DNA from 2 places in the Arthrobacter sorbitolis genome. Region 1 is predicted to be linked to the other one. Evidence: riboswitches for the same ligand, from Rfam matches in the RefSeq annotation. Region 1 holds a riboswitch; the other holds the start of a gene.
The links. A riboswitch is a leader RNA that binds a small molecule or an ion and turns the genes downstream of it on or off. The one in region 1 is predicted to bind cyclic di-GMP.
Positions count from the first base shown of each region.

Region 1 (7,266 bases):
GAAGCCGGTCGTGTTCCAGGCGCAGTCGTAGGGTGCGACGAGGTTCGTGCACAGGGCGCTCCATCGGTCGGCTCCTGCCGGTGAGTACTCCACCCGGACCGAGTAGTTCCTCGTGCCCGAGCCGGACAGGGCGGTCGCCAGGATGACGGTTCCACGCTGGACCTCGCCGGGATCCGCCAGCACGACCGTGAAGGCGTTGGCCACCCTGGTTGCGACCTCGGAGGACGTGGTCGTGAGGTCGATGCCGTTGGTCGCCACCGCCCGGAGGGTGTAGGCACCATCGGGTATCCCCCCGGTGTTCCACGAGCACGTGTAGGGCGGCGTGGTTGCTGTGCAGATCGGCGTCCACGCGGTCGTCCCGGCGGAGGCGTAGTCGATGCGGACGATCCGGATGCCCGACTGGGCGTCGGAGGCGTCGGCGGTCAGCACGACGACCGCCTGGACCGATGCACCGGGATTCGCGAGCGTAACCGTGGGGGGCGTCCAGTCGGCCGCCGCAGCGAAGGTGTTCGAGGTGTTGGCGGCACTCGCCGTGAACGCCGCCGAGGAGAACGCGCTCGGGCCCACCGATGCGAGGCCGATCAGGGCCGCCACGATGCCCAGGGCGGCCCCGGTCCGCATCCCGGTCCGCATCCCGGTCCGCGGAGAAGCGCCGACCGGCGGTCGATGTCCGTCGTTGCCCGGATCGTCCCCGCCGGTGCTCGTTCCCTTCCCGTCCCTGGTCCTGGTGCGGGTGGTGAAGACACTGATCGCGATGGCGAGGAGCGTCCCCACCGACCACAGTGCCAGTGACGGGAGATCGTGGTGGGCCAGCCAGAGGCCGGGTAGTCCGATCATCGGGATCAGGAGCCGCGCCTGGCCGGTGATCTGTTCCCGCGCCAGCGGCGTGCTGTCGTTGTCGGTGTTCGCATCCCCGGCGGTGACGAAGGTGCCGTCGGGATTGCCGGCGACGATCCGGTGCAGGCGGGTCTTCTCCACACCGCTGGGCTCGGCCGAAGCGGGGCTCGTGAACTCCACGACCGTCCCGAGGGGGACGGGGGCGCCGTCGTCCAGTGTGCCCGCGAGGACGACGTCGCCGGCGCTGATGTGCGGTTCCATCGATCCGCTCTGGACGACGGTGCCGTGCCAGCCCAGGAGGTGCGGCAGCAACGCGATCAGGGCCAGGCTGAAGACCAGCCCCAGGTACAGCCGGGAGAGGAAGGAGGCGACGAAGGGCACCCAGCCGTCTGCGGAGAGCAGGGCGCCCGGCCGGGAGGCTCCCGGGGCAGGCCCGAGTTCCTCCCGGCTCATCAGGTCGCTACCGCCGTCGGCGCCGGATCAGCGGGCTGCTGGTGCCGGCGCGGCGTCGTCCGACTGGAGCTCCCAGACCAGGTCGATCCCGACCCTGGCTCCCTGCAGCGCGTTGACCTCGTCCTGGCTCATCCCCGTGATGTCGAATCTCCAGGTCGCACGGTAGCTCTGCGTCTCACCGGGTGTCCCCGCCGTCTGCCAGACGGAACCGCCGGTGAGGAAGTCCCTGTTCTCCCGCGCAAGCGTGGACAGGGGGAGTTCGGGAACGGTGTTGGCCGTGGGGGTGAAGCCGGAACAGTTGTTGAAGGAACCACCCGTGCCCTGCTCGAGGTCGAGGTAGATCCGGTTCTCCATCCCGCGGGCGGTGATCAGGTTCTGGGTATAGGCACGCACCTCACCCGCGACGTTGGACTGCGAGGTCACGACGATGCACTTCTGGCCGGTCTGGTTGGGGACGATGTTCTCGATCGTGAAGGCGGCAGCACCGAGGTCGTCGTCGTTGAGGACCACGTTGCCGGTACTCCAGGAGTTCCCGGCATTGCGGGTCGACGCCGTGAAGGCAGCCTGGGAGCCCTGCCAGACCATGCCTCCGGCCAGCAGGACGGCGAGGGGGGCGGCGCCGAACGCCGCGATGGTGCGCATCCGCGCAGAGGGGTTTTTCATGGGAGAGACCTTAGGTTCGAGACCGATGTGGAGACCGACGTGTCAGCGTGGTCCGTGATCGGAACCCCCTTCGCTGATGCTGTCAACGTACGGGGAGGACTCCGGATCACCTAGGAAACTGGGGAGAACCTGAGTATCGGAGGGCGATCGAGCCGCCGGCCCCGCCGGCCGCATCAGGTCCCGGCCGGCGGGGAATGCCGGTAGTAGATTGAACGGTGTGGTCTCACCTCTCGCGCGGATCCTCCCCGCGCTCCTTCTCCTCTCCCTGTGCGCCTGCAACATCAACCCCGCTGCGGAGCCCTGCGAACCCCTCGAGGGCGGCATGCTCGCCCCGGCGGACGGGACGCTGATGGGCGTGAACCTCGAGTGGGGCAGGGAAACCCTCGCCGAGTACTCGGAGAAGCTGGGTCGGCGCCCTGCTGTGGCCGTCACCTTCGCCGACTTCCCGCTCGGTCAGGAAGACCCCGGCCTCCTCGCTTCCGCCGCGGAGCAGGTGCGGCAGGAGGGCGGGATGCTGCTGCTGACGCTCGAGCCGATGGAGGGCCTGGCCGCGGTCACCGACGAGCGGGCGGTCGAGCTCGCAGCCATGCTCGCGCGGTTCAATACCGACGGAGTGCCGGTCGTCGTCCGCTTCGCCCACGAGATGAACGGCTCCTGGTATCCCTGGGGTCAGCAGCCGTCGGAGTACATCGCCGCCTTCAGGCGTGTTGCCGACGCGGTGCACCGGGACGCGCCCGGATCGGCGATGATGTGGGCGCCGAACTACGGAGGGGGGTACCCCTTCTCGGGAGGCGTGCACGAAGCGCTGCCCGGCATGGCCGGGTTCCCGGAGCTGGACACCACCGGTGACGGGGTCCTGACGCCCGACGACGACCCCTACGCGCCGTACTATCCGGGCGACGACGCCGTCGACTGGGTGGGCATGTCGCTGTATCACTGGGGCAGCACCTATCCCTGGGGCGAGAGCGAGATGCCCGAGGAGGGCAAGTTCATCGACCAGTTGACCGGGCAGTACGACGGGAAGAACGGCGACGACTCGATGCTGCCGGACTTCTACGCCGACTACGCCGGAGGTCACGGCAAGCCGGTGGCCATCCCGGAGACGGCGGCGCTCGTCAGGGACGACATCGGTGGCCTGCGGGCCCTGAACATCAAGCGCGCCTGGTGGGAGCAGGTCTTCGATCCCGAGGTCCAGGAACGGTTCCCGCAACTGGCGATGGTGAACTGGTTCGAGTGGAACAAGGTGGAACCCGAGGTCGGCGCCGCCGTGGACTGGACGGTGGTGGAGGACGACGCCGTCCGGACCGAGTTCACCGCCGCGTTGCCGGACTGGTACCGCTTCGCCGAGGGGCCGGCGGACTGCGGGGAACCCCTGGACTAGGCCCCTGCCCGTGGAGCGGGCGGAGCCGGGGGCTCCACCGGCAGGGGATCAGCGTCGTCCGGCGAGAGCGGCCCGGAAGGCGCTGGTCGAGGCATCGCTGCTGTTGATGCGCCAATCGGCCTCCTTGTCGATGTGGAACCAGATCAGGGCCATCACGTCGGGTTGTGCCGAGAGGTACTGGAAGAGGGTCGTGTTCCAGGCCGCCTTCGAACCGCCCACCTCGGAGGACGAGGTCTCGGCGATCATGACCGGTTTCCCCGGTGCCAGCTGCCGCACCTGCGACAACCCCTCCCCGAACAGGGCCTGGGGTTCCTGCCACGTGCTCCAGGCCTGGGAGGTCCCCCAGTTGTAGCCGTCGAGCGCTGCCACGTCGACGTAGTCGGCACCCGGGTACAGCCCCGGGAGCGGTGTGGACCCCCAGTAGGGGACGTTCGGGTTCCAGACCCAGCGGATGTTGGTGGCCCCGGTCGAGGCGACGACGTCGTGGACGTGACGGTACGCGGCGATGTAGTCGCCGGCGCCGTTGCCGTTGATGCCCTCGGCCCACGGGTACCAGTCCCCGTTCATCTCGTGTCCGAACCGCAGGTACACCGGCTGGCCCCACTGCCCGAGGGCCGATCCCCACTGGCGGAGGTAGGCATCGAAGTCGCCGGCCGTGATGCGGTCGAGGGAGTAGGCGGGCTGGTCAGTGCCGCCTCCCCAGGACCAGGGTTCCCAAGTCAGCAGCGTCTCCGCTCCCCGTGCGCGTGCCGCATCCAGTTCGGCAAGGGGAGGCACCTGGTTGAAGTCCTTGTACGACAGCACCAGGGACGGCGCTTCTCCGGCAAGGGTCGTCACCTCGTCGAGTTCCGCACCCGCTGCCGGTCCGCCCTCGGTGCCGACGCCGAACCTGATGCCCTTCGTCGACGCCGGCGCACCCGGCGCAGGCGCGGGGGCCACGACGGTGAAGACGGACGACGCCGTTGCCGCACCTGCGGTCGCGGTGATGGTGACGGAGGACCCCGGCGGGATGACGACCGAGGAGAGGAAGGAACCCTTCCCGTTGGTGCTGATCGCCGTGGCGGAGGTCCCGTTCGTGAGCGACCCGCGGGTGTTCTTGGGGAACCCTACGCCGGTGACCGTCACGGATGTCCCTGCCGGTCCCGTCGTGCTGCTGAGGCTGATCGACGCCGCGGCCTGTGCTGCGGGTAGACCGCCTGCCGAGAAGAGGGCGACTGCGCACACCAGCAGGAGGAGGCGCAGGACGGAACCGCGACGGGCCGTCGGTGCTGCTGCGGGCGGCGCTTCGAACGGGGACAGGGACGGGGCTGGGACCATGACGGACGCCTCCACTGGGTCGGTAGCCCGGCTGACCCGGAGGGTCCCGTGGCTTTGCGTCCCCAGCTCGCACCGGGTTTGCCCTTGCCTCCGGGCGGTCGCCCGGAGCGGACCGGCTAGGAGCCGGGCCTTTCCATCCTGCCTCACGGCTGTCGCGAGGACCGGCGGAACCGCGAAGGATACCGGCAGGATTCCTGCAGGACCGGGTCCCCTTGAGTACTGCCCCGGTGAGGACTAGCATCGGCGTCACGATAATAGAACGACGTGTTCGATTATCGAACACTGCAGCAGCGGCACGACCACGACGAAGTGAGGACAGTCCGTGCAATTCCACCACCACGGTTACGTCTCGGGTGACCCCCGGATCCAGCCCGCAGCAGGCGTCGGGCTCGACCGGCCGCAGGAGCTCCCCGACGAGGTCGACGTCCTGATCATCGGCACCGGGCCTGCCGGGATGATCACCGCCGCGCAGCTCTCGCAGTTCCCCGGCATCACCACGCGGATCGTCGAACGCCGCCCGGGCAGGCTCCCCATCGGTCAGGCCGACGGCATCCAGGCCCGCAGCGTCGAGACGTTCCAGGCCTTCGGCTTCGCCGAGCGCATCACCGAGGAGGCCTACCGGATCGTCGAGATGGCCTTCTGGAAGCCGGACCCCGCGGACCCCTCCCGCATCGTCCGCACGGCACGTCCCGAGGACGACCCGACCGGCATCAGCGAGTTCCCCCACCTGATCGTCAACCAGGCCCGCGTCCTCGACTACTTCGCCGAGTTCATGAAGAACGCGCCCACGCGCATGGAACCCGACTACGGCTACGAATTCGCAGGGCTCGATGTCGACGACGACCGCGAGTTCCCCGTGACGGTCACGCTGGTGCGGACCGCGGGGGAGCCTGCGGGCGAGGAGCGCACGGTCCACGCGAAGTACGTGGTCGGGGCCGACGGCGCCCGCAGCAGGGTCCGCCAGGCCATCGGCTGCAGCCTCGCGGGCAACCAGGCCAACCATGCGTGGGGTGTCATGGACGCCGTCGCCGTCACCGACTTCCCCGACATCCGCCGCAAGTGCGCCATCCAGTCCGGTACGGGCGGCAGCATCCTCCTCATCCCGCGTGAAGGAGGCCACCTGTTCCGCATGTACGTGGACCTCGGCGAGGTGGACCCCGCGACCAAGGGTGCCGTCCGCAGCACCACGATCGAGCAGATCGTCGCGAAGGCCAACACGATCCTCAGCCCGTACACCCTCGACGTGCGCAACGTCGCCTGGCACAGCGTGTACGAGGTGGGCCACCGCCTCACCGACCGGTTCGACGACGTCCTGCCCGAGGACATCGGAACGCGCACACCACGGGTCTTCATCACCGGGGACGCCTGCCACACCCACAGCGCCAAGGCCGGCCAGGGCATGAACGTCTCGATGCAGGACGGCTTCAACCTCGGCTGGAAGCTCGGGCATGTCCTCGAGGGACGCAGCCCCGAGGCCCTCCTCGCGACCTACTCCGCGGAGCGTCAGGTGGTCGCGAAGGACCTCATCGAGTTCGACAAGGAGTGGTCCGCGCTCATGGCGCGGAAACCGGAGGACTTCGCCGACTCGTCCGAACTCGAGGACTTCTACGTCAGCACCGCCGAGTTCCCCGCGGGCTTCAGGACCCAGTACGCGCCCTCCCTCCTCGTCGCCGAGGCCACCCACCAGGATCTCGCCGCCGGATTCCCGATCGGCAAGCGGTTCAAGTCCGCGCCGGTGGTCCGCGTATGCGACGGCGTCCCGATGCACCTCGGCCACCATGCGACGGCCGACGGGCGCTGGCGCATCTACGTCCTCGCCGATCCGGCAGCGCCCGGAGCGGCGTCGGGGGTGGCGGACTTCGCGGCGTGGATCGGGAGCGCCCCCGGCTCGCCCCTCGCCGCGACGCCCGACGGGGCGGACCGCGATGCCTGGTTCGACGTGAAGGTCGTCTACCAGCAGGACCACACGCGGGTGGACATCGGGCGCGTGCCGCCGGAGTTCAAGCCCGCCACGGGGCCCTTCGGGCTCACCGACTACGAGAAGGTGTATGCCGCGGACCCTGAAGCCGACATCTTCGACCTGCGCGGCATCGACCGCGCCGGAGCCGTCGTCGTCGTCCGCCCCGACCAGTACGTGGCGCACGTGCTGCCCCTGGCCGACACCGCGGCACTGGCCGGCTTCTTCGCCCCGCTCCTTTCCGCCCCGCTCCTCGCCGTACCGTCCGATGCCGCATCGGGCCCGCGCGCGGGCCGGGCGCCGGCCTGACATGCACACGGCGGACGACGTGACGGCCGAGGTGGGCACTCCGGCGGCGGCCCCCGCCTCGCAGACGCTCTCCCGGGGGCTCCGCACACTGGAGATCCTGGCCGAGGCGCCGGAGGGCCGGACGACGGCGGAGATCGCCGGGGAGCTGGGTGTCCACCGGTCCATCGCGTACCGGATCCTGCGGACCCTCGAGGAGCATTCGCTGGTGGTGCGGGACGCGGCCGGGAGGTTCCAGCCCGGCCCGGGCCTCGCGAGCCTGGCCCGCGGAGTGGCTCCCCGGCTGCAGACGGCAGCCCTGCCGGAGCTCACGGCGGTCGCGGCCGAGCTGCAGATGACGGCGTTCATCGCC
Region 1 is NZ_JBTNDM010000002.1:46,228-53,493, forward strand. Features, by position in the region: gene ACX80K_RS04785 (Ig-like domain-containing protein) at 1-1,290, opposite strand, end outside; gene ACX80K_RS04790 (hypothetical protein) at 1,318-1,953, opposite strand; gene ACX80K_RS04795 (glycoside hydrolase family 26 protein) at 2,171-3,334, shown strand; gene ACX80K_RS04800 (glycoside hydrolase family 26 protein) at 3,383-4,651, opposite strand; cyclic di-GMP riboswitch class I at 4,670-4,744, opposite strand; gene ACX80K_RS04805 (FAD-binding monooxygenase) at 4,974-6,917, shown strand; gene ACX80K_RS04810 (IclR family transcriptional regulator) at 6,919-7,266, shown strand, end outside.

Region 2 (7,266 bases), 190 kb from region 1:
CCTTCAGCACACCGGCCTGCAGTGCGGCACCGACGGCCACGACCTCGTCCGGGTTGACGCCCTTGTTGGGCTCCTTGCCGCCTGCGAGCTCCTTGACGAGTTCGCCCACGGCGGGCATGCGGGTGGAGCCGCCGACGAGGACGATGTGGTCGATGTCGGAGACCTTGATGCCGGCCTCGGCGATGACGTCCTGGAACGGCTTCTTGGTGCGGTCCAGCAGGTCCTTGGTGAGGTCCTGGAACTTGGCGCGCGACAGGTGCTCGTCGAGGTGGACGGGGCCGTCCGCCGTGACCGAGAGGTACTGGAGGGAGATGTTCGTCGACGTCGCCGAGGACAGTTCCTTCTTGGCCTGCTCGGCAGCCTCCTTGAGGCGCTGCAGGGCGATCTTGTCCTTCGAGAGGTCCGCACCCTTGGCCTTGGCCTGGGAGAGCAGGTAGTCGACGACGCGCTGGTCCCAGTCGTCGCCGCCGAGGCGGTTGTCACCGGCGGTCGAACGGACCTGGATCGTGGAGAACGCGTCCTCGTCCTTGCCGACCTCGAGGAGGGAGACGTCGAACGTTCCGCCGCCGAGGTCGAAGACGAGGATGAGCTCGTCCTCCTTGCCCTTGTCGAGGCCGTAGGCGAGAGCCGCTGCGGTGGGCTCGTTGACGATGCGCAGCACCTTGAGACCCGCGATCTCGCCGGCCTCCTTGGTGGCCTGGCGCTCGGCGTCGTTGAAGTACGCGGGGACGGTGATCACGGCATCGGTGACCTTCTCGCCGAGGTAGCTCTCGGCATCCGTCTTGAGCTTCTGGAGGATACGCGCGGAGATCTCCTGCGGCGTGTACTTCTTCCCGTCGATCCCGACGTTCCAGTCGGTGCCCATGTGGCGCTTGACCGAGGCGATGGTGCGGTCGATGTTGTTGACGGCCTGACGCTTGGCGATCTCGCCCACCAGGACCTCGCCGGCCTTGGAGAAGGCGACGATCGACGGCGTGGTGCGTGCGCCCTCGGCGTTCGCGATGACGGTGGGCTCGCCGCCTTCGAGGACCGAGACGACCGAGTTGGTGGTTCCGAGGTCAATACCTACTGCACGTGACATGCAATTTCCTTTCGACTGCCCGGGATTTGCGAGGCGCTCATCCGCCGGGCGCGTAGATTGAGCGTTCTGCACTCAACTATAGTCCGGCGCGGCAGGAGATCAAAACCGACTTGAGTCCCGTGCGCTCAACTTCGGTTCCTACGCGGCCGGCACGGCGGTGATGAGCCCCTCCCGGAAGGCGTCGACGAAGAGCGCGTGGTCCTGGCGCACGGTCTCCGCGTAGGCCTCCCCGAAGCCACCGATGTCCTTGAGGAAGTCCTCGCGGGAGCGGTCGACAGCGGCAAGGATGGCGGTCTCCGTACGGAAGGGCACCAGGTCGTGGTCGCTGTCCTCGTCCGTGGAGCAGTGGATCTTCGCGGTCGCCTGTCCGAGGGCCTCGAGCACCGGCACCATCTGCTCGGGCTCCGTGAGGTCCTCCCAGGAGAGGTCCCGCTTGTACGGGGACAGCTCGGAGACCACGAACGAGACGCCACGGATGGTCGTGTAGCCCAGGAACGGGTCCGTGTGGGTCTGCAGCGAGCGCTGGCTGATGACGGCGCGGTGACCGTCGTCCTCGAAGTACCCACGCACGCGCTCGTCGTCGACGATCCGGCTGGGCGCGGCGATGTTCGACTGCTTCATCGTGAGGATGATGTCGTTCTCCTGGGCCTCGTCGAAGCCTTCGATGAGCACGTTGTAGGCGGGCAGGCCGGCACTGCCGATCCCGAAGCCCTTCTTGCCGACGATGCCCTTCACCCGGTAGAACACGCGGCGTCGGGACCGCTCGCTGTCGGGGATGGTGCCGAGGTAACGGTCGAAGGCGTCGGCGACCTCCGCGTACTCGTCGGCGTCGAGCACCCTGACGGAGCCGTCGTCGCGGAACTGGCGCTCGTAGTCCTCGATCCGGGTCAGCGAGTCGAGCAGGCGCGTGCGCCGTGCGGCGCGGGCCTGCTGCAGGACCCGGTAGATGGGCCCCTCGGCGTTGTCGAGCCCGAAGGCGAAGGTGGACTGCTCGTCGTCGACGTAGTCCCGGACCCGGCCGAGGTAGGCCTCGAGGTAGGTGCGTGAGAGGTCGCGGACCGCCTGCGACGGCAGCGCCTTCTGCCAGCACAGCAGCGTCAGCGAGGCGACGAAGCGGCGCAGGTCCCACGAGAAGTGGCCAACGTACGCCTCGTCGAAGTCGTTGACGTCGAACGTGAGCCGGCCCTCGTTGTTCATGTAGGTGCCGAAGTTCTCCGCATGGAGGTCGCCATGGATCCACACCCTGCCCGTGCGCTCGTCCGCCCAGGCGTCGTCCAGCCGTTCCATGTCGGTGTAGAACAGGGATGCACTGCCCCGGTAGAAGGCGTACGGGTCCGCCGCCATCTTCCGGAACCGTGCGCGGAACGCGAGGGGGTCGACGCTCATGAGGTCCTGGTGGGCCTCCACGAGGGTACTGACGATGTGCTGCTGACGGGACTCGGTGGCTTCCATTCGTCCACGGTACGCTCGCCGGGTCCGGGTGCCGCGGATCAGCGCCCCACGAGGACCGGCCGCCGCGTCGCCGGCAGCGACGCCCGCTTCGCCCTCAGGAATCCGTCCACCACGTCCCAGGCTGCCATCAGCACCACCGCGGCGGTCACGATGGAGGCGACGGTCCAGCCGCCGCCCGTCGCGACGGCCGGATCCCAGCCGACCTCGGTGACGAAGTCCGGATTGAGCAGCCGCCCCCCGGACCAGAGGAGCACCGCGGGCACCGCGAAGGCGAGGTTGAGGACGAGGTTCAGGGCGGCGGCCGTCCACGACCAGTCCCGCAGATAGACCCATGAGGCGAAGGCGGCCTCGGCGACCAGCAGCCCGAGGAACCAGGGGACCCAGAAGGCCCAGAGCTCGGGATCGAGGAGCGGGATCGCACGTCCGTCGGGCCCCCGGACGACGGAGGACACATGCTGCCAGACGATGGCCACCGCCAGCGCGGCGAGGAGGACGACGGACGCGACGAACTCCGGCAGGCGGGCACGGCGGGAGTGGTCGGGCAGGGCGGGAAGACTTTCGGGCGACCACTGGATACCGGCATCCGCGGTGCCCGCCCGCTCGAGGAGGACGAACACGAGTGTGGTCCAGAACCCGAGATGCACCGTCACGCTGAGGGCCGTCGCCACCGCGCCACCGATGGCGCCGCCGGGATCGCCCCGGCTCAGGAACTGCGCGAGGAAGACCACCACGGTGACGATCGGCACGACGATGGCGAGGAGGGTCTTCAGGAGACGCAGCCAGTCGAGGTAGTACCGCGGTCCGATCAGCGTGAGCGGCCGGTCCGCGTAGTCGGCCGCGAGACGCTCCGGATCCCCGAGCTGCACGAGCGCCGCGCGCTCGGCCGCGCCCGGCTCCTCCCCCGGCACCCGGCGAGCCTGCAGGGTCTCCTCGATCAGTTCCCGGATCTCGGGTTCGAGGTCGGAGCGCTGGGGCTCCGGGACGGTCCGCACTGCGGCCCACACATAGCGATCGGTCAGCGTGGTCATGGCACTTCCCCTTCGGCGAGGCGATGGAGCGAGGTGGTCAGCCGGTCCCAGTCGGCCGTGAGGGTGGCGGCGAGGTCGTCGCCGGCCGGGCTCGTCCGGTAGAACTTCCGCGGACGGGACTCGGCAGTGTTCCACTCGCTCGTCAGCAGTCCCTGTTTCTCCAGGCGCCGCAGGAGTGGATAGAGCGTGTTCCCGTCGACCTGGATGTCCAAAACGTCGAGGGACTCGAGGAGCGAGTACCCGTAGTCGGGGGTGCGCAGCCGCGTGAGGCAGGCCAGGACGACCGTCCCGCGCCGTAACTCCTGCAGGTGTCCGGCAATCAGGTCCTCGTCGGGTTTCATGCGGAAATAATACTGTGCGTTACACACCATAGCAAGAGGCACAGCAATGGGAGCCACGAGCGATGGGAACCGTCCCCCCGCACCGTCTACCCTCTGTCACATCGATCCAGGAGGCATTCATGGACACCGACACGCCGACCGGGAGCTCTCCCCGGGTTCCAGCGCCGCCGCGCGCCATCCCGGCGGGAGAGCTCGCACTGCCCGGCAGCAGGACACGCCGGTTCGACGGCGGCGCCTTCGGTTCCGCCGCCTCCTACTTCGCGGTGGACAACGACCCCGGGGACACCGTCGCCCTGCACCGGCATCCGTACACCGAGACGTGGGTGGTCCTCGAGGGCCACGTGCGGTTCACGGTCGGCACCGCGGGAGTCGCCGGGGCGCCCGGCGATACCGTCGTCGCGCCTGCCGAGGTCTGGCACGGCTTCACGAACGACGGCGACGGTCCGCTGCGGATGATGTGCATCCACGCTTCGCCGCGCATCATCCAGGAGTGGAAGGACGACGACGGACCCGCGTAGCCCTGCCCGGCCCTGCCTGCCCGGACCGTCAGGGACGCAGGGTGCGATACTGGGCGGCATGGACCTCGAACAGTGGTGGAGCGGCGTCACGCCGGAGACCCGGGACTGGCTGATCGCCCACAACGGAGAGGCGCTGACCCCCGAGGTCGTGGCGGACATCAGCGCTGCGGGCGGCCTCGTGGCCTCCGACTCCTGGTGGATGGGTGCGCGCGGACCCGACGGCCTGTTCCTGTCGGACGCCGCGACCGACTGGATCGAGGAGCGGGCGAACGGCGAGGAGTAGTGGTATCTCAGCGCCGCCCGGGGCCGGCAGCCTCGATGTGGTCGCCGGCCTCGACGGTGCCGTCCGACGACGCGATCTGCAGGGCCGCGCCGGCGGGGACTGCGCGTTCCCCCGTTCACGTCCAGGACGCCGTTGCCGTCGCCCGACGGCCCGTTCACGACATCAGTGCCGCCGGTGACGCTCGCATCGCCGGCGGAGTCCACCCCGTCGCCCTCGGAACGGATGGTCAGGGTCCACCCGGTCACGGTGATCGGGCCCCGGACGCACCGGGAAGCGGCGGTTCAGGCGCGGCCTGGAGCCGCACGCCGCCGGTCACCGAAGTGTCAGTAGGGGTTGCTACTATCGTCGGGCGGGCAACCGCTCGTCGATAAAGGCAAACCCGGTGCGAACCGGGGACGCAAAGCCACGGGACCCACGCGGTCAGCCGGGCCGCCGAAGAGAACAGGTCCACGGAGTATGGCTCGGACAACCCAATTCAATATCGCTCCTGAACCGATCGGATGCCGTGCCCGCGGGCTCGCGTCAGCCGACGTGCGAAGCCACCGCGGGACTTGCCGGCATGAGTAGCTCAGCTTCCGGTGAGCTGCGGGCCGCCGTCGTCATCGAGGACGACCTCGATATCCGCAATCTGGTCTCGGCCATCCTCGCGCAGGGAGGCTTCCAGGTCACCGGGGCTGCCACCGGACGGGAAGGCGTCGACGTCGTCCGCCAGGAACACCCGACCGTCGTGACCCTCGACATCGGCCTACCCGACATCGACGGGTACGAGGTGCTGCGGCGGATCCGCTCCACCACCGACTGCTACGTGATCGTCCTGAGCGGCCGCGACGACGAGCTCGATATCCTGACCGCCCTCCAGGCCGGCGCCGACGACTACGTCCTGAAGCCGTTCCGCCCCCGCGAACTGCGGGCCCGTATCGACGCGATGCTCCGCAGGCCCCGGGCCGAGCAGGTGGCGCAGCACCCGTCGGCGCAGTCCGCCGCGCCCGCCGCTGCCCCCGTCCGCATCGACGACGATCCGCGGGAACTGTCCGACACCCTCCTGCGCAACGGCATCCTCGTCGTGGACGGTGAGGCCCGCACCGCGAGCTGCGCCGGTGTCGAGCTGCCGCTCACGAAGACCGAGTTCAACCTCCTGCACGAACTGATGAGGAGCAACGGTGCCGTGCGGACCAAGGAGGAGCTGGTGCGTGTGTCGCGGGGCCGGGACTACCGCGGCTACAACTTCGTGAGCCGCACGGACGAGCGGGCCATCGAGGTGCACATCGCCAATCTCCGCCAGAAGCTCGCGCGGACGAAGGGGGATCCTGACGTGATCGTCACCGTGCGCGGGGTCGGGTTCCGGATCGTGCCGGGGAGCACCTCGCGCTGAACCGGCCTCAGGGGCGTTCGGGGTGGATGTCCCGGAGTTCGCCGACGGTCGCGGCAGCGCAGGCTCGCAGCAACGCCACGGTACGCCGGGCGCCGTCGAGGTTCCCGGCCACGATCAGGCGGTGGGTCGCGCGTCCTGCCTGGACGAGGCGCAGGGCGCCCACCATCGATGACGACGCGGTCACGCTCAGGACGGCGTCCTCGGCGCCGCGGGAATCCCCCTCCGCGAGCCGGAGGTCCAGCCGGTCGATCTTCCCTGCCAGCCCGGCACAGAAATCGCGGGCGAACCGGTGCACGGCGGCGGGGTCCGAGAAATCACGCTCCATCTCCTGCAGGACGCGCGGGTCGAGGATGTCCATCGCCTTCCCCGACGCGTCCGGGACGTCGGCGTCGCCCCCGAGGGGCGCGACGCCACGCTCCTGGTGCTGGCCAGGGGTAGGCGGGACGGAATGGATGGGCACAGTCCAAGGGTAGTGACCCGCGCCCCGTCCGGAGCAGTGCCTCGATGTTCTTGCGCAAAGCTTGCGGAAGGATGCCGGCCCGTGGTCATGCAGCTCCCGTCGGCGGTGCCGGCCCTGCTTCCGGGGCGGGTGAGTGTCGGTCGCGCGGGCCTTGACCCCCGGGACTAGGCCGTCAGGTCCTTCAATCCTGCCCCCGCCGAGGCCCGCCACTCGGCCCTGTAATCGGCGTGGCCAGCCCACGGGCGGGCGAGCAGTCGGAGGACGGACGTGCTGCTGCGCGTGTCGAGCTCCATGACGGCGTAGCGGAGGAGCTCACGCTTGCCCTCGCATTCCGCGAGGACGCGCTGGGGGTCGTACCAGCCCCCGACCCCCCACACTTCCTCCGGGAGGCTGCCCCTGCGGGCCGCATTCTCGTCCTCGGTGATGCGTGCGTCCAGAAAAGCGGCGATGTCGTCCATACGTAGAGGGTAGCGAGCTTCGCGCGTATAAGCGCCACGCCACGGACATCTAAAATTTCCCGGTGCCGCCTGCCGGCGCCGGGGCCTACGCGTGTTCCCCTGCGGCGTGGCCCGCCGGGGAGAGCGGCCGGGCGAGCGGCAGGTCCACCCGGAACTGCGTGCGACCGGGCTCGCTGCTCACGCTGATCGCCCCGCCGTTGGCCTCCGCGAGCGCCCGGACGATGGCGAGTCCCAGCCCGGTGCTGCCGGCGTTCGCCGAGCGGGCGGCGTCGG
Region 2 is NZ_JBTNDM010000002.1:240,009-247,274, reverse strand. Features, by position in the region: gene dnaK (molecular chaperone DnaK) at 1-1,081, opposite strand, end outside; gene ACX80K_RS05815 (DUF2252 domain-containing protein) at 1,220-2,533, opposite strand; gene ACX80K_RS05810 (permease prefix domain 1-containing protein) at 2,572-3,561, opposite strand; gene ACX80K_RS05805 (PadR family transcriptional regulator) at 3,558-3,902, opposite strand; gene ACX80K_RS05800 (cupin domain-containing protein) at 4,022-4,420, shown strand; gene ACX80K_RS05795 (hypothetical protein) at 4,479-4,703, shown strand; cyclic di-GMP riboswitch class I at 5,066-5,140, shown strand; gene ACX80K_RS05790 (response regulator transcription factor) at 5,263-6,075, shown strand; gene ACX80K_RS05785 (hypothetical protein) at 6,083-6,535, opposite strand; gene ACX80K_RS05780 (DUF6221 family protein) at 6,700-6,993, opposite strand; gene ACX80K_RS05775 (sensor histidine kinase) at 7,079-7,266, opposite strand, start outside.
Region 2: another riboswitch for cyclic di-GMP. It lies ahead of ACX80K_RS05790 (response regulator transcription factor); the one in region 1 lies ahead of ACX80K_RS04800 (glycoside hydrolase family 26 protein).